Regions from separate parts of the Aquipuribacter hungaricus genome, predicted to be linked through region 1. Evidence: riboswitches for the same ligand, from Rfam matches in the RefSeq annotation. Region 1 holds a riboswitch; each other region holds the start of a gene.

Region 1 (7,787 bases):
CGACCACGCCGGCGGCGAGCAGCGCCCTGGCCCGCGCCCAGCGCACCCCCGGGGTGCCGGCCGTCCGTCGGTGCGCCCGCGCACCCGTCCTGGTGTGCCGTCCCTCAGCCATGCCGTTCTCCCCCGAGCCGGTCGGCGGTGCGCTGTTCGCCCGCCGTCGCACGAGCCATCGGCACGTGGTACAAGCCGCTTGAGCGCTCTTTCGCAGGGCGTCTGCCGAAGCCCCGGGTCCGACCCGTGGCCTGTCAGCCCCGGGCGCGCACCCAGGCGCGGCCCAGCCGCGCGACCCCCTCCTGCAGCTCCGGCACGGACTTCTCGCTGAACGACAGCCGCAGGTGGCCGCGCACGGCGGTGTCGTCGTCGACGGCGAACCACTCCCCCCGCTGGACGAAGACGCCCTCGTCCTGCGCGAGGTCGAAGAGCCGCCCCGGGTCCACCGACAGGTCGACGGGGCGTGCCCAGACGAAGAACCCGCCTGCCGGCGCCGTGACCTGCAGCTGCTCGCCCAGCGTGTCCCCGAGCGCCGCGACCAGCGCCTCCGCCTTGTCCCGGTAGTGCGCCGCGGCGACGAGCAGCTGCTCGTCGTGCTCCGGCCGGTCCAGGACGCGGCGCACGACCTCCTGCAGGAAGCCGCTCGCCTGGCCGTCGAGCCGGTTGCGGAGCTTGACGTGCGCGGGCGCGAGCCCCTCCGGCACCACGTTCCAGCCGAGCCGGAGCCCGGGGCCGAGCGTCTTGGAGAAGGTGTGGACCGAGATGACCCGGTCGCTCTCCTGCGCCCCGGGCCGCTCCGGGACGGCGTCCGGCGCGAAGGCGATGTCCCGGTACGGGTCGTCGAGGAAGACCGTGAACCCGTAGGTCTCGGCCAGCTCGACCAGCCGCTGCGCGCGACCGGCCGTCAGCGTCGCGCCGGTCGGGTTGTGGAAGGTCGGCACGGTGAACAGCGCCCGGGGACGCAGCCCGTCGCGCAGCCCCTCCTCGAGCAGCTCCACGTCCAGCCCCTGGGCGTCCACCCGCACCGGCACCACGTCCAGCCCGCCCACCAGGTCGAGCACCCGGAGGAACAGCGGGAACACGGGGTCGTCCACCACGACCGTGTCCCCCGGGTCGAGCGTCCCCAGCACGGCCAGCGCGAGGCCGTGGATGCCGCCGGAGGTGACGATCACCCGGGACGCGTCGACGCCCTCGCGCGCGGCGACCACCGAGCGGAGCGACTCCAGCCCGGCGGCCGGCGCGTAGCGCAGGGTGCTCGCGAACCCCGGGTCGTCGGTGAGGTCGCGCACGGCGTCGCGGTACAGGCCCGTGGGCAGCACACCGGTGTCGGGGTTGCCGCCGCCCAGGTCGATGCTCCCCGGCCGGTGCCGGACCAGTGACGCGTCGCCGAACCCCTGGCGGTCGGGAAGCGAGGCGAGCAGGGTGCTCGCACCCGGCGCGGGCTGCAGCGTGGTGGTCATGGGGGCTCCTCGGGCGTGGGTCCTGGACGGGGCAGGTGGGGGGTCTGGGGCGGGGGCCCTGGGGCGGGGGACGTCAGTCGATGAACCGGCGGGCGAGCCGGTTGCCGCCCAGCTGGACGACCTGCACCAGCACGATCAGCACGACGATGATCACGACCATCACCGCGTAGTCGAACCGCTGGTAGCCGTAGGTCAGGGCCAGGCTGCCCAGGCCGCCGCCGCCGACGACCCCCGCGACGGCCGTCGCGTCGATGAGGGCGACGAAGATGAAGGTGAGCGACAGCAGGAGCGGTCCCAGGGCCTCGCGCGCGACGAAGCCGAACAGGATGTGCAGCGGTCGGGCCCCCACGGCCTCCGCCGCCTCGACCACGCCGGGGTCGACGGCCACGAGGTTGGTCTCCGCCACCCGCGCGATGCCCACGGACGCGGCGATGGTCAGCGGCAGGATCGCCGCAGACGGGCCGATGCTCGTGCCGATGAGGGCGCGGGTGACGGGGGTGAGCGCGATGAGCAGGACGATGAACGGGATGGGGCGCAGCACGTTGACGACGAGGTTGAGCGCCGTGTGGGCCACCCGGCTCTGCAGCAGCTGACCCTGCCGGGTGGCGTACAGGAAGATCCCCAGCAGCAGGCCGACGACGGTCGCCAGGACGAACGACACCGACACCATGAACAGGGTCTCCGCCAGGGCCTGGGCGACCTTGGGGACCACCACGTCCACGTCGATGAAGGCCGTCACCACGGGAGCACCTCCGCCCGGTCCGACAGCGCCGCGACGAACCGCTCGACGTCCGGGTCGTCGCCGTGCACGGCGAGGCCGAGCTGGCCGTAGGGCAGCCCCCCGACCCTCGCGACCCCGCCGTGCACGACCGTGAAGTCGACCTGGTTCTCCCGCGCCAGCCGGCTGATCAGCGGCCCGGACACGACCTGCTCGTCGACGACGACCGAGATGCGGCGACCGACGACCTCCCGGCCGAGCTCGGCCTTCTCCTCCTCCGTCGGCACCGCCTTGGTGAACGAGGCGACCAGGGCGAGGCTCTCCGGGTGCCGCGGCCGGGACAGCACGTCGTGCACGCCCCCGGTCTCCACGACCCGCCCCTGGCTGAGCACGGCCACCCGGTCGGCCAGCCGGCTGACGACGTCCATCTCGTGCGTCACCACGACGATCGTGATGCCGAGCTCGCGGTTGACCGCGCGGAGCAGGTCGACGATCTCGGTGGTCGTCTGCGGGTCGAGCGCGCTCGTGGCCTCGTCGGCCAGCAGGATCGAGGGCTGGTTCGCGATGGCACGCGCGATGCCGACCCGCTGCTTCTGCCCGCCGGAGAGGTGGCGCGGGCGGGCGAACGCCTTGCCCTGCAGGCCGACGAAGTCGACGAGCTCGGCCACCCGCGCGTCGGTGCGGGCCTGCGACCAGCCCGCCAGCCTGAGCGGCACCGCGATGTTGCCGTAGACGGTGCGGGACCCCCAGAGGCTGAACTGCTGGAACACCATGCCGATGGACCGGCGGACCTCCCGCAGCTCGTCGCCTCCCAGGCGCGCGACGTCGACCCCGTCCACGAGGACCCGGCCCGAGGTCGGGCGCTCCAGGCCGTTGACGGTCCTCAGCAGCGTCGACTTGCCGGCGCCCGAGCGGCCGATCAGCCCGTAGACCTCCCCCGCCCGCACCGACAGGTCGACGTCGGCCAGGGCGACGGTCGGTCCGCCGCGGCCCGGGAACTGCTTGGACACGCCCTCGAAGCGGATGCGCTCCACCATGCTCTGCGGGGTCCCGCCTCGTCCGGCCCTCAGCCCTGCTCGGTGAGCTCGGAGAGCGTCGAGCGGAGGTCCTCCACCGGCAGCTCGACGATGGTCGCCTGGCCCCGCTTCTCCTCCTCCAGGGCCTCGACGACCCGCTCGTCGCGGTAGGTCTCCTCCAGCAGCTCCCACGCCGGGTCCTCGACCCGGTCGGCGGTGGTGGCCAGGACGATGGCGTACGGGCTGGAGGAGGTCGCGGCGGAGTCCTCCAGCGCCAGCGCGTCCTCGCCGGTGATGCCGAGCGAGGGGTCGAAGTCGTCCGTGGCGATGACGACGGCGGCGACGGTCGGGTCGGAGTAGGCGGTCTGGACGGACTCGTGCGCGATGCGCACGAGCTCCAGGCCGCGGTCGTTCTCGGTGATGTCCGACTCCTGGGGGAAGACGCCGGCGTCGTCGTCGACCTCGATGAGACCGGCCGTCTCGAGGATGAAGAGCGCGCGGGAGAAGTTCGACGGGTCGTCCGGGACGGCCACGCGGGCGCCCTGGGGGACGTCGTCGACGTCCGCGAAGTCCTCGGAGAACAGCCCCCACGAGGAGATGACGGTGGAGAACAGCGGGGTGATGTCGGCGTCGTTCTCGCGGTTGAACTGGCTGAGCCAGGCGACGTGCTGGAAGGAGTTGGCGTCGACCTCGCCGTTCACCAGGGCGGTGTTCGGCAGGTACGGGTCGTCGAAGTTGACGAACTCCAGGTCCAGCCCCTTCTCGCGCCCCACCTCCACGATGGCGTCCTGGAAGTCGCTCTGCGCGGTGTCACCGATGGTCAGCGGGACCAGCTCGTCGCCCGCGCCGCCCGCGGCGGCGTCCGGCCGCTGCAGGAGCACGGTCGTGGCCACCGCGCCGACCGCGACCACGGCGGCCGCGGACAGCCCCAGCCTGCGGCGTCGACGGGCACGGGCGGAGCTCTCGCTGATCTCGGTCAGGGTGGACGGGTTCTCGGGCACGGCTGCTCACATTCAGGGGTCCGGCGCAGGGCGCGCCGTCGGGAGGACGAGGGGGTGCGGCACGCGGTCGGGTCACGCGTGCGGGGCCGACGGGCCGTCGGCGGCGGGGGACAGGGTCAGACGGAGGCGTGCGCGCGGGGCCGACAGATCGCGCTGGCCGTCCGGACCAGGTCGATGTGGCGTCGGCAGAAGGCGTCCAGCCCAGCGAGGGCGGTCACCCGGGATGTCGTGTGCACAGCAAGTCCTCAGGACCAGGGCTCGGCACGAGCCGCGTTTGCCGGACAGTCCGTCCGGCCGGGTCGTCGACCTGGGGCACCCCACCGCGGAGGAGGGTTGCCGTGCAGCGAGCCAGGCCTTGACGCTGCAGCTCTTGACCTGCGGTCGAACCTAGGGAGGCGGCGCATGAGGTGTCAACCGTCTCGGCGCCTCCTCCGCCCTCGCGGCGGCAGCGCGGTCCTCGGCGGCCCTTGTCCGTCGTCGGGGACGGTGGGCAGACTGGCCGCACCCGACGCGAGGAGGCGCCCGTGGCCGCGCACGCCGTCCGACCGCTCACGCCCGAGACCTATCCGGCGTGGCTGGCGCTGGCGCAGAAGCACAACGGGGTCTGGGGCGGCTGCTGGTGCTCGTACTTCCACGGCGACACCGGGAGCACGGTCAAGGCGGAGCACGACGGGCCGACGTTCAAGCTCCGGCTCGTCGAGGAGGGGGTCGCCCACGCGGCGCTGGTCTTCGACGGCGACACCGCGATCGCGTGGTGCGAGTACGGCAGCCCGCTCGAGCTGCCGAACATCTACCACCGCAAGCAGTACGACGCGGGCGAGAGCCGTCCGGCACCGTGGCGCATCACGTGCTTCTTCGTCGACCGCGACCACCGGCGCTCGGGCGTGGCCCGCGAGGCGCTCGACGGTGCGCTGGAGCTGATCGCGCAGGCCGGCGGCGGCGAGGTGGTCTCGTTCCCGAACGAGCTGGTGCCCGACAAGAAGACGTCGTCCTCGTTCCTCCACAACGGCACGCGCGCGATGTTCGAGAAGGCCGGGTTCACGTTCGAGCGCCACATCGGCAAGCGGAAGACCGTCATGCGGCGGACGGTGGCACCGGCGGGCTGACCCGGGCGGGTCGTCCGGGCCGCCTCAGACCCCCGTCCCCACAGGTCGGAGCGTCTCGTCGAGCTGGAACAGCTCGAGCAGCCGGCGCAGCGACCAGCAGGGGTCGAGCACGGTGAGGGTGCCGCCGAGCGCGTGCAGCTCCCCGGCGCCGGACAGCAGGGCCCGCAGGCCGGCCCCGTCGCAGAAGCCCACCCCGGCCAGCTGCAGGTCGAGCCGCCGTCCGCCCTGCCCCACCACGTCGTGCAGCGCGTGCCGCAGCCGGCCGGCGGTCGCAAGGTCCAGGTCACCCTCGACGTGGACGCTCACGCGGTCGTCCGGGCCGTAGCCGGGGCCGGCGCCCGCTCCCTCCGGACGCGGTCCGAGGACGCGCACCGAGAGGTCTCCCGGGTCGGGGTTGACGATGCTGATGAGCTCGTCGATCGACGTGCCGTCGGCCATCAGGCCCCCCTGGACGGTCGGGCCGCCGTCGGCGCACGTCGGGGCTGACGTGCCGCGAGGACCCTCCGGGATGCACTACCCGTCCGCAGCCGCCGTAACCCCGCCGGTCGTGTCGAGGGATGCCGGGCGGGCCCCGCACGCACCGCGAGCGCGGCTCCGTGGCATGCCGTGGCACCGGCACGGTGGTTGGCTCGCCCGATGCGCATCTTCTTCACCGGCGGCAGCGGCAAGGCGGGGCACCACGTGGCGCCCTACCTCGCCTCGCAGGGCCACCAGGTCACCAACGCCGACCTGACCCCGCTGGACCACCCCGACGTCACCGACCTGCACGTCGACCTCACCGACGCCGGCCAGACCTTCTCCGCGATGGCCGGCACCCCCTCGATGGCCGACCTCGAGGACCCGGACGACGGCAGGACCCGCGGCGGGTCCGCCTACGACGCCGTCGTCCACTTCGCCGCGATCCCCCGTGTCCTCGCCGCCCCCGACACCACCACCTTCGCCACCAACGTGCTCGGGCAGTTCCACGTCCTCGAGGCCGCGACCCGGCTCGGCATCCGCAAGGTGGTCTTCGCCTCCTCGTAGACGGCGTACGGCGTCTGCTTCGCCCGCGGCGAGCGGAAGCCCGTCTACGTGCCCGTCGACGAGGAGCACCCGGTGGTCCCGGAGGACTCCTACGGGATGTCCAAGGTGGCCGGCGAGGTGGTGGCGCGCTCGTTCCAGGCCCGTACCGGGACCGACGTCTACGGCCTGCGGATCAACAACGTCATCGAGCCCGACGAGTACGCGGAGATGTTCCCGGCCTTCCTGGCGGCCCCGTCGCTGCGGCGGCGCAACCTCTTCGCCTACATCGACACCCGCGACCTCGGCCAGATCACGATGCGGTGCCTGGAGACCGACGGCCTGGGCTTCGAGGTGTTCAACGTCGGCGCCGCCGACATGTCCGTGGCCGCGACGACGCAGGAGGTCCTGGACCGGTTCTACGGCGGCGTGGAGGTCCGGCGAGAGCTGGGCCGGGACGAGACCTTCTACAGCATCGACAAGGCCCGCGACCTGCTCGGCTACGAGCCGCAGCACTCGTGGCGCGACGTGCTAGCCGACCCCCGGGGCGGGGCCTGAGCGCAGCAGGCTCCTGCCGGCCCACCGTCAGACGGTCGCGGCGGTGCCGACCCACCTCCGTGGCGGCCGGCCGGCGATCTGACCGGTGAGCTCGTCGAACAGCCAGGTGCGGTAGGCCAGCACGTCCGGCGGGGTCTCGAGGGTGAGCAGGTAGCCGCCCTGGCGGCAGTAGCCGTCCACCTCCGTCTGCAGCCCCCGCAGGCGCTCGACCGCGGCCGTGATGGCGGTCGGTGCCTCGTAGACGATGTCGACCGAGTCCTCCCCCGCCGCCCGGGCCTCGGCCATGCGCTGCTCCCGCAGCGCCCGGAATGCCGAGACGTCCGTGGTGACGCTGCTGACCACCTCGAGGAACCGTGACGGGAGCCCGCTGCTCCCGGGCGCACCGTGGCTCAGGCCCATGGTGATCAGCGTCATCTCGCGGGCCAGGCCGTCGTGGTGCTCCTGGGCGCGCTCGGCCAGGTCCAGGGGCAGCCCCAGGACGTGCACGGTCACCGTGTCCATGTCTCCCCCGTCCGACGCGACCGTGGTCACGGTAGGGGCAGGCCCACGTCGCCGTCTGCCGCACCGCAGGGAGCAGGGCAGTCCTCCCTCAGGAGGGTGCCCTCACCGGCCTGTACCGCTGGACGACCGCGCCGGACCGGAACTCCTGGCGGTCCACCAACTCGAGCTGGACCCGCTCGCGCAGGCCCGCGAGCAGCGTCGGGCCGCGCCCGGCCAGGACGGGCTGCACGACGAGCTCGTACTCGTCGATGAGTCCCAGGTCGGCCAGCGCCAGCGGCAGCGTCACCCCGCCCACCCACAGGCCCGGGCCCGGCTCCTGCTTGAGCCGCTCGACCTCCTGCCGCAGGTCGCCGCGCACCAGCTCGGCGTTCCAGTCGACGCTGTCGAGCGTGCTGGACACGACGTACTTCTTCGCGCGGTCGATGCTCTCGGCGAAG
Region 2 (4,660 bases), on a different contig from region 1:
TGCCGTCCGCGAGGGCACACCGGTGCTCCGCCGGCTCGCCGCGCTCGTCCCCGCCGAGGACCGCGCCGAGGTCCTGGCCGGGCACTCCTGGCTGGCGTGGGTGGCGGGGGAGGGGACGGCAGCGTCGGTCCTCGGCGGGCGGGCGCTGTCCCTGGACCCCACGCAGCCCCTGGCCCGGCTCGTGCTCCGCGCGCTGGACGGCGGCCTCGGCGCGCCGTGGACGGTGGGCGGCAGGTCCGGCGGGGCCTCCTGGGACACCGGCCGGTGACCTCCCTGCGGGCCCGGGCCGGCGGTCGGGTATCAGGCGGCCGCCGCCGGCCTCCTGGGGGCATGGTCCGGTGGTGGTGGTCGTGAGGGGGCAGCGGCTAGCCTCGGCGGGGTCCCGCACCCGCCCGGCGACCCATCCCACGCCGGCGCCCCGGTGCGGCCGGGGACCGGGAGGAACCATGGTCAGCGAGGGCACAGCCCCCACCGCGGACGCAGGCCTGGGCCTGTCCGTGCGGACGGGCCACGAGGTGACGCTGCCGCCGGAGCAGGCCGGGCCGGGACGGCTCGTCCCGCCGCCGGTCCCGCCGCCGGGCCCGTCCGAGGCGCCGGGTCCGTCCGAGGGACAGGGCACGACCGGCGCGGCGGGCACCACCGACCCGTCCGGCGCGGCGGGTCGGGCCGCCGAGGAACCGGACCCGACCCGGCACCGCACCGCGGACGCCGCGGCCCGGCTGTTCCGGCGCTGGACCGAGGGCGACGCCACGGCGAGCTCCGAGCTGGTCTCCCTGCTCACCCCCACGCTCTGGCACACCGCCCGGGCCTACCGCCTGGACCGGGCCACGGCCGAGGACGTCGTGCAGAACGCCTGGCTGGCGCTGGCACGCCGTCGCGACCAGGTGCGGGACCCGCAGGCCGTGATGGCGTGGCTGCTGGTCACCGTGCGCCGCGACGCGGCCCGCACCGCGGCGTCCGCCCTCACCTCCGTCGACGACCCCGGCCCCGTGCTGGCCGCGAGCCCGGACCCCGCACCCGGGCCGGCCGCGGTCGTGGTGGAGCAGGAGAGCGCCAGACGGCTGTGGGAGGCGGTCGGCCGGCTGTCCGAGCGGTGCCAGCGGCTGCTGCGCGTCGTCGCGTTCTCCGACCGGCCGGACTACGCGACCCTGTCGGTCGACCTGGGGATGCCCCTGGGCAGCATCGGCCCGACGCGGGGCCGGTGCCTGAAGAAGCTCCGCGAGGACCTGGGCGACGAGGGGCGGTGGGTCACGTGAGCAGCGCCCCGGAGCAGGACCAGGGCAGCACCGGGCCGGGCCCGGAGCAGCTGCGGGCGATGTGGGAGGCGGCCGACCCGGTGCCCGCCGGTCTGGCCGACCGGGTCGCCTTCGCGCTGCAGGTCGAGGAGCTGACGTCGTCGGACCTCGACCTCGAGCTGGAGCTCATGCGGCTGACCGCCGAGCAGAACGAGGCGGTGGGCAGCCGCGGCGACCAGGTCCGCACCGTGACCTTCGGCAGCGACTCCCTCACCGTCATGCTCGCCCTCAGCGACGTCGAGGGCGGGTCCCGGGTCGACGCCTGGGTCGCCCCCGGCGGGCGCCGGCGGGTGCAGGTCCGCACCGCCGACGGCACCAGCGAGCTGCAGAGCGACAGCACCGGCCGCTTCGCCGTGCCCCTCGTCCGGCCGGGGCACCTGCAGCTGGTGCTGGACGTCGACCAGGGCCGGACCGTCGTCACCCCGGCGCTCACGCTCTAGGGCACGACCGGCGCCGGCGGCCGCCCACCGTGGCCCGGGGGGCGCGCCGGGCGGGTCTCGGCGTGCGGACGCCTGGCGGCCCGTCGTGGGCGTGACGTAGTCTCCGCGCAGGTCATGAGTACCAGCGACAAGCCCCGGCTCGCTGGTCGGCAACCCTCCTCCGCGGTGGGGTGCCCCGGGTGAGGACCTGGCCGTCACCGCCCGGTGCCGGCAAGCGCGGGCCCGTCCGGGCCCCGGTGACCACGGGAGGTCTACATGACCGGCTGTCGCGGCTGACGCGTGCACGACGGCCCACGGGCCGACCCGGTGCAGCCCCTGCCGACCGCGCCCACGGCGCCGCCGGCCCCCGCTGCCCGCACCCGGCCGGCGCGCCCTGCGCCCCCGGCCGCGGCACCGGACCCCAGGTCCCCCCTCGCTGCCCGACCTCGACCCGACCCCGGGAGGTCTCCACCGTGAACGACGCCTGGTCCTTCGAGACCCGCCAGATCCACGCCGGCCAGCAGCCGGACCCCAGCACGGGCGCCCGCGCCCTGCCGATCTACGCCACGACGTCCTACGCCTTCAGCTCCACCGAGCACGCGGAGAACCTGTTCGCGCTCAAGGAGTTCGGCAACATCTACACCCGGATCATGAACCCGACCCAGGACGCGGTCGAGCAGCGCATCGCCAGCCTCGAGGGCGGCGCCGCCGCGCTCCTGGTCTCCAGCGGCCAGGCCGCGGAGACCCTCGCCATCCTCAACGTCGCCGAGGCCGGCGACCACGTCGTGGCCAGCCCCCGGCTGTACGGCGGGACGTACAACCTCCTGCACTACTCGCTGCCCAAGCTCGGCATCTCGGTGTCGTTCGTCGAGGACCCGGACGACCTGGACAGCTGGCGCGCCGCGGTGCGCCCGGAGACGAAGGCGTTCTACGGGGAGACGATCTCCAACCCCTACCAGGACGTCCTCGACATCGAGGGCGTGTCCTCGGTGGCCCACGAGGCCGGCGTGCCGCTCATCGTCGACAACACCGTGGCGACCCCGTTCCTGCTGCGGCCCCTGGAGCACGGCGCCGACGTCGTCGTGCACTCGGCGACCAAGTTCCTGGGCGGGCACGGCACCGTCGTCGCCGGGGCCATCGTCGACGGCGGCCGGTTCGACTACGCCGCCCAGCCGGAGAAGTTCCCCGGGTTCAACACCCCGGACCCGAGCTACAACGGCCTGGTGTACGCCCGCGACCTCGGCGTCGGCAGCCCCCTGGGCGCCAACCTCGCCTACGTCCTCAAGGCCCGGGTGCAGCTGCTGCGCGACCTCGGCGCCGCCGTGAGCCCGTTCAACGCCTTCCTCATCGCCCAGGGGATCGAGACGCTGAGCCTGCGGATGGAGCGGCACGTCTCCAACGCCCACGCCGTGGCCTCGTGGCTGGAGGCGCGCGAGGACGTGGAGCGCGTCGCCTACGCCAGCCTGCCGAGCAGCCCGTGGCACGAGCGGGCGGCCAAGTACACGCCGCGCGGCTCCGGGTCGGTGCTCGCCTTCGAGATCGCCGGCGGCCTGGAGGCGGGCCGGCGGTTCGTCGAGGGCCTCGAGCTGCACAGCCACGTCGCGAACATCGGCGACGTGCGCAGCCTCGTCATCCACCCCGCCTCGACGACGCACAGCCAGCTCAGCGAGGCCGAGCAGGCCGCCAGCGGCGTCACCCCGGGGCTCGTGCGGCTCTCGGTCGGCCTGGAGCACATCGACGACATCCTCGCCGACCTCGAGGCGGGCTTCCGGGCGGCGAAGGGAGCCTGAGCGTGCGGGCGTGGCAGGACGGGGACCCGGTCGGCGGACGGACGTTCGTCGACGTCGGCGACGTGCGCACCGAGCACGGGCCGACGATCCCCGGGGTGCGCGTGGCCTACGAGTCGTGGGGCACCCCGCGCACCGGGCCCGACGGCACCGTGGAGAACGCCGTCCTCGTCCTGCACGCCCTCACCGGCGACTCCCACGTCGTCGGCCCGGTCGGCCCCGGGCACCCCTCGCCCGGGTGGTGGGGAGGGGTCGTCGGCGACGGCCTCGCCGTGGACACCTCGCGCTGGTTCGTCGTCGCACCCAACGTGCTCGGCGGCTGCCAGGGGACCACCGGCCCCGGCAGCCCGGACCCCGACGGCCGGGCCTGGGGGAGCCGGTTCCCCGCGGTCACCGTCCGGGACCAGGTCGCGGCGGAGGCGCTGCTGGCCGACGCGCTCGGCATCCGTCGCTGGGCGCTGGTCGTGGGCGGGTCCATGGGCGGGATGCGCGCGCTGGAGTGGGGCGTCACCTCGCCCGAGCGCGTCGCCTCGCTCGTCGTGCTCGCCAGCACCGCCGCCGCCTCCGGCGACCAGATCGCGTGGTGCGCCCCGCAGCTGGCCGCCATCACCTCCGACCCCGCCTGGCTGGGCGGGGACTACCACGCCGCGGGCGGCGAGGGCCCGGTCGAGGGCCTCGGCGTCGCCCGGCGCATCGCCCACGTGACCTACCGCTCGCGCGAGGAGATGGACAGCCGGTTCGGCCGCGACCCGCAGCCGGGGGAGGACCCGGGCACCGGCGGGCGCTACGCGGTGGAGTCCTACCTCGACCACCAGGCGGGCAAGCTCGCGCGCCGCTTCGACGCCGCCTCCTACGTCACCCTCACCCGGGCCATGAACAGCCACGACGTCGGCCGGGGCCGCGGCGGCACGGAGGCGGCCCTGGCACGGGTCACCGCGGCCACGACCGTCGTGGGGATCAGCTCGGACCGGCTGTACCCGCTGGAGCAGCAGGAGCACGTCGCGGCGCACGTCCCCGGCGCGCGGCTGGTCACCGTGCCCTCCCGGTACGGCCACGACGGGTTCCTCGTGGAGACCGCGGCCGTGGCCGGCGTGCTGTCGCAGGTGCTCGGGGGCAGCGCCCACGACGACGAGGTGCGCCGGGCCCGCTGCGGCGCCTG
Region 3 (4,660 bases), on a different contig from region 1:
CAGCTCCTCCTGCACCGCGACCCCGTTGAGGTCGACCTCGAAGTCGCCGTAGCTGCTCGACGCCGGCCGGGTGGCGACCACCGGCAGCTCGCCGGACAGGTCGACGCTCTCGGTGCCGGCCGCCGCCAGCAGGACGTCGACGGTCTCCCCGATCTCCTGCGTCTGGCCCTCGCCGGGCCCCGGCGCCGCACCGGTGGGGTCGTCGTCGGCCTCGGAGCCCCCGAGGGTGCAGCCGCCGAGCAGCACGGACGCGAGCAGCGCGGCGGCGACGGGCATCGGTCGGTGCGTCATACGGTCCCCCTGAGGCGCGCCGGCGACCCGCACGGCGTCGGCGCGGAGTCTGCCACTCAGCCGTCCTGCCGGCGGAGGTAGCGCCCGAAGTGCGGCACCGAGAAGGCGATCCGGCCGCGCTCGGCGCTGTAGACCAGGCCCTTCTTGATGAGAGCGTCCCGGGCCGGGGACAGCGACTGCGGCTTACGGCCGAGCAGCGCGGCGACGGCCGCCGTCGGCACGGCGTCGTCGCCGTCGGCCCGGGCCAGGCCCTCGTCCGCGGTCGCGTCGCGCGGCTGGGCGAGCACGTCGGCCATCGCGCGCAGGTACTCCCGCTCGGCCGGGGTCGCGCGCTCGTAGCGGGAGCCGAAGAAGCCCACGGCCAGCTCCGACTGCGCGATCGGCACGGCGACCCGGACGTCGTCGGCGGTGACGGGGCTGCGCGTCGCCACGTCCCAGACGGTCTTGCCGTACTCCTGGACGAAGTACGGGTAGCCCGCGGTCGCCTCGTACATCGCGTCCAGGGCGTCGGGGGTGAACTCGGCGTCCTCCTCCTTGGCCGGGGCGGTGAGCGCGCGGTCGGCGGCCTCGCGGTCGAGCCGGTCGATCCGGGCGTAGCGGAACAGCCGCTCGCTGTAGGACTTGCTCGCCGACAGCACCGCCGGGAGGTGGGGCAGCCCCGCCCCGACGACGACGAACGGCAGCCCAGCCTGGCTGATCTCGTGGGCGGCGGCGCACAGCGCCGACACGTCCTCCGCCGACAGGTCCTGCATCTCGTCGAGGAACACCGCGACGCCCTTGCCGCAGTCGCCGGCGAGGCCCCCGATGTCCACGAGCAGCTCGACGAGGTCGATCTCCATGTCGCCGGAGTCCGCGCGCCCGGCGACCACGGGCACGTCGATGCCCGGCTGCCACCGGTCGCGCACCTTGGTGTCGGCCTGGTTGTGACGCAGCGCGAAGGACTTGAGGACACCGAGGACGTGCTCGGTCTCGCTGGCCGGGGCGCTCAGCTCCCGCACGGCCAGGTGCAGGGCCGCCGACAGCGGGCGGCGCAGGGACTGGTCCGGGCGCGCCTCTACCTTGCCCGTCCCCCAGCCCCGCCGGACCGCCTGCGAGCGCAGGGTGTTGAGCAGCACGGTCTTGCCCACGCCCCGCAGGCCGGTGAGGACGATGCTCCGCTCCGGCCGGCCGCGCCCGACCCTGGTGAGCATGACCTCGAAGGCCTCGAGCTCGCCGTCGCGGCCGGCGAGCTCGGGCGGGCGCTGGCCGGCGCCGGGGGCGTAGGGGTTGCGGACGGGGTCCATGCCAGGACCGTATCCGGCTGTCTAGCGTCCGCAGGAGAAGCGCGTAGACGGCACGATCGCGTGTCGGGGGCCGCATCCACCGCCGGTCGCGAGCCTCGTCTACGCCTGTCTAGCGCGTTACCGAGCGAGCCGTAGACACGAGCATCGACCAGCGGTGTCCCACTGGTGGACACGGTGCGTCAACAGCGTCCGGCGCCCTGCTACCTTCGCGCCAGCACCACCCATCCAGAGCGGCCGAGAGACCTGACTCGACGACGCCGCAGCAACCATCCCGGGCCTCCCGGGACAGGTGCTCATGTCAGGACCGATGGAGGACTGGCATGACCCTGCCCAGCGCACCCGCCCGCCGACCGCTGCCGCCCGGGAGCACCGCGCGCTGTCGCGGCTGACCCCGCCCGCACCCCCGCGCACCCGGTGACCGGACCCCTCCGGCACCGCCACCACGACGACGTGGGCTGCACCCCTGCGGGTGCCGCCGACCGTCCGCGGCGCCGTCCCGCGCGCAGCCCCGGCCCCCCGCGAACGTCCGCACCCGCGCCCCGGGCCGGGCGGCAGCCCCCGACCGCACCCCCGGCCCCGCAGCCCGCACCCCGCACCTGACCTCCCACCGCCCGCACACCCGGTCCGGCCCGCACCGGTCCAGCCCGTCCCGTCCCAGGAGGACTCCCATGAGCACCACCCCCCGCCCCTCGACCACCCGTCGCGCCGCCCTCGGTACCGGGCTGCTGGTCGGCGCCCTCGTCGTGGCCGGCTGCGGCGCCGGCGGCGAGGCCTCCTCCGCCGAGCCCGCCGCCTCCGGGTCCGCCGGCGGCGGTGCCCCTGCGGGCGACCGCGAGATCACCGTCGTGGCGACCGACACCCCGGCCTACTCCGGCCCGCTCGAGATCGCCGCCGAGACGCTCGAGGCCGACGGCTGGACCGTCGACATCACGTACGTCACCGACATCGTGCAGCCGAACAACGCGGTCTCCACCGGGGAGTTCGACTTCAACTTCTTCCAGCACGGCGCCTACCTGCAGACGTTCAACCGCGACAACGGCACCGACGTCGTCCCGCTGTTCTACGCGGTCGGCTCCCCCGCCGGCGTGTACTCCGTGACGCACGACAGCATCGAGGACCTGCCCGACGGCGCCCGGATCGCGCTGCCCGTCGACCCGGCGAACAACGGCCGCGCGCTGCACCTGCTCGCCGGGGCCGGGCTGCTCGAGCTCGCCGAGGGCGCCCAGGTGGTCTCCACGAGCCAGGAGGACATCACCGACAACCCGCGCGGCTTCGAGTTCGTCGAGGTCGACCAGCAGACGCTCACGCAGACCCTGCCCGACGTCGACGCCGGCTTCCTCTTCATCCGCCAGGCCATCGAGATGGAGCTCGACCCCAACGAGGACGCGCTGCTGTTCGAGGACGACCTGGACGCCATCCCCTACCGGATCGTCTTCGGCGGCGCCCCCGACGCGGTCGGCTCCGAGAAGACCGAGGCGCTGCGCGAGGCGTTCCAGAGCGACGAGGTGCGGGCGTTCTACACCGACTTCTACGGCGACTGGGCGCCGCTGCCCTGGGACGAGGACCCGCAGGAGCAGGTCGCCGACTGGTGGACCGAGGGGTGATCACCCTCCGCGGGGTCACGAAGACCTTCACCACCGCCGGCGGCACCACGACGGCCGTCGACGACGTCGACCTGCACGTCGAGCGCGGCGCCGTGCAGGGGATCATCGGCTTCAGCGGTGCCGGCAAGTCGACCCTGGTCCGCACCGTCAACCTGCTCGAGCGGCCCGACAGCGGCTCGGTCGTCGTCGACGGCGAGGAGCTGACGACGCTGCCGGAGCGCGAGCTGCGCGCCCGGCGGGCCAAGATCGGCATGATCTTCCAGCACTTCAACCTGCTGGAGAACCTCACCGCGGCCCAGAACGTCGAGCTCGCGCTCCGCGTCGCGGGTGCCCCCAAGGCAGGGCGCGCGGCCAAGGTGGCCCGGAGCCTCGCGGTCGTCGACCTGTCCGACAAGGCCGACGCCTACCCGTCCAAGCTGTCGGGCGGGCAGAAGCAGCGGGTGGCGATCGCCCGGGCGCTGGCCAACGAGCCGTCGGTGCTGCTGTGCGACGAGCCGACCAGCGCGGTCGACCCGCAGACGACGATCACGGTGCTGCAGTACCTCAAGGAGGTCAACGAGCGCCTGGGCATCACCATCGTCCTGGTCACCCACCAGATGAACGTCGTCAAGGCCCTGGCCGGGGACGTCGCCGTCATGGAGTCCGGCCGGGTCGTCGAGCACCTGCGCCTGGACGGCAGCCCGCTGGCCCCGCGCAGCGAGATCGCCCGCTTCCTGCTCGACGACGAGATCCGGCTCGCCCCCGTCGACCACGGCCGGACCGAGCCCGACGCCGTCGTCCCACCGCGGGCCCCGGTCTCGCTGGACCGGCTGGAGGCGGTGGTGGAGCGTGGCTGAGACCGCAGGCCTGGGCGCCGAGCTCGCCCGCGTCGTCGACGTCCTGCCCGAGATGGGCGCCGCTCTCGGCGAGACCGCCCTCATGGTCGCCATCGCCGTGCCGCTCGCGGTGCTCGTCGCCGTCCCGCTCGGGATGCTCATGTACGCCACCCGGCCCGGTGGCCTGGCACCGAGCCCGCTCGTCTACCGGGCGGTCAACACGGTCGTCAACGTCGTCCGGTCGTTCCCGTTCATCATCCTGCTCATCGCCATGATCCCCATCACCCGGCTCGTGGTCGGGACCAGCCTGGGGACGGTCGCGGTGACCGTGCCGCTGACCGTCAACGCCGCCGCCTACCTGGCCCGCTTCGTCGAGCAGAACCTGCTCCAGGTCCCGCTCGGCGTCGTCGAGGCCGCACGCTCCCTGGGCGCCGGCAAGGTCCGCACCCTGTGGAGCGTCCTGCTCGTCGAGGCCCGGCCCGCCCTGGCCGGCTCCATCACGATCATGGTCGTGAGCTTCATCTCGTACTCCGCGATCGCCGGCCTGGCCGGCGGCGGCGGCATCGGCGACTTCGCCATCCGGTACGGCTACTACCGCTACGAGACGGGGGTGATGGTCGCGACGGTCGTGGTGATCATCGTGCTCGTCCAGCTGGTGCAGGCCGCC

What was found. A riboswitch is a leader RNA that binds a small molecule or an ion and turns the genes downstream of it on or off. The one in region 1 is predicted to bind S-adenosylmethionine.
Region 2: linked by a shared signal. The riboswitch ahead of WCS02_RS17525 (bifunctional o-acetylhomoserine/o-acetylserine sulfhydrylase) and the one ahead of WCS02_RS21190 (putative leader peptide) in region 1 are both predicted to bind S-adenosylmethionine.
Region 3: linked by a shared signal. The riboswitch ahead of WCS02_RS05850 (MetQ/NlpA family ABC transporter substrate-binding protein) and the one ahead of WCS02_RS21190 (putative leader peptide) in region 1 are both predicted to bind S-adenosylmethionine.

Annotation. Positions count from the first base shown of each region.
Region 1 covers NZ_JBBEOI010000145.1:370-8,156, reverse strand. The annotation lists gene WCS02_RS13920 (SipW-dependent-type signal peptide-containing protein) at 1-112, opposite strand, end outside; gene WCS02_RS13915 (aminotransferase-like domain-containing protein) at 246-1,451, opposite strand; gene WCS02_RS13910 (methionine ABC transporter permease) at 1,525-2,193, opposite strand; gene WCS02_RS13905 (methionine ABC transporter ATP-binding protein) at 2,187-3,206, opposite strand; gene WCS02_RS13900 (MetQ/NlpA family ABC transporter substrate-binding protein) at 3,236-4,186, opposite strand; gene WCS02_RS21190 (putative leader peptide) at 4,303-4,404, opposite strand; SAM riboswitch class IV at 4,452-4,562, opposite strand; gene WCS02_RS13895 (GNAT family N-acetyltransferase) at 4,711-5,292, shown strand; gene WCS02_RS13890 (STAS domain-containing protein) at 5,317-5,730, opposite strand; partial or broken gene WCS02_RS13885 (NAD-dependent epimerase/dehydratase family protein) at 5,929-6,849, shown strand; gene WCS02_RS13880 (hypothetical protein) at 6,877-7,350, opposite strand; gene WCS02_RS13875 (dihydrofolate reductase family protein) at 7,439-7,787, opposite strand, start outside.
Region 2 covers NZ_JBBEOI010000257.1:81-4,740, reverse strand. The annotation lists partial or broken gene WCS02_RS17540 (DUF4192 family protein) at 1-268, shown strand, start outside; gene WCS02_RS17535 (RNA polymerase sigma factor) at 447-1,256, shown strand; gene WCS02_RS17530 (hypothetical protein) at 1,253-1,735, shown strand; SAM riboswitch class IV at 1,846-1,958, shown strand; gene WCS02_RS17525 (bifunctional o-acetylhomoserine/o-acetylserine sulfhydrylase) at 2,188-3,504, shown strand; gene metX (homoserine O-acetyltransferase MetX) at 3,507-4,660, shown strand, end outside.
Region 3 covers NZ_JBBEOI010000026.1:18,377-23,036, reverse strand. The annotation lists gene WCS02_RS05860 (hypothetical protein) at 1-291, opposite strand, end outside; gene WCS02_RS05855 (ATP-binding protein) at 348-1,574, opposite strand; SAM riboswitch class I at 1,793-1,888, shown strand; gene WCS02_RS05850 (MetQ/NlpA family ABC transporter substrate-binding protein) at 2,243-3,178, shown strand; gene WCS02_RS05845 (methionine ABC transporter ATP-binding protein) at 3,175-4,014, shown strand; gene WCS02_RS05840 (methionine ABC transporter permease) at 4,007-4,660, shown strand, end outside.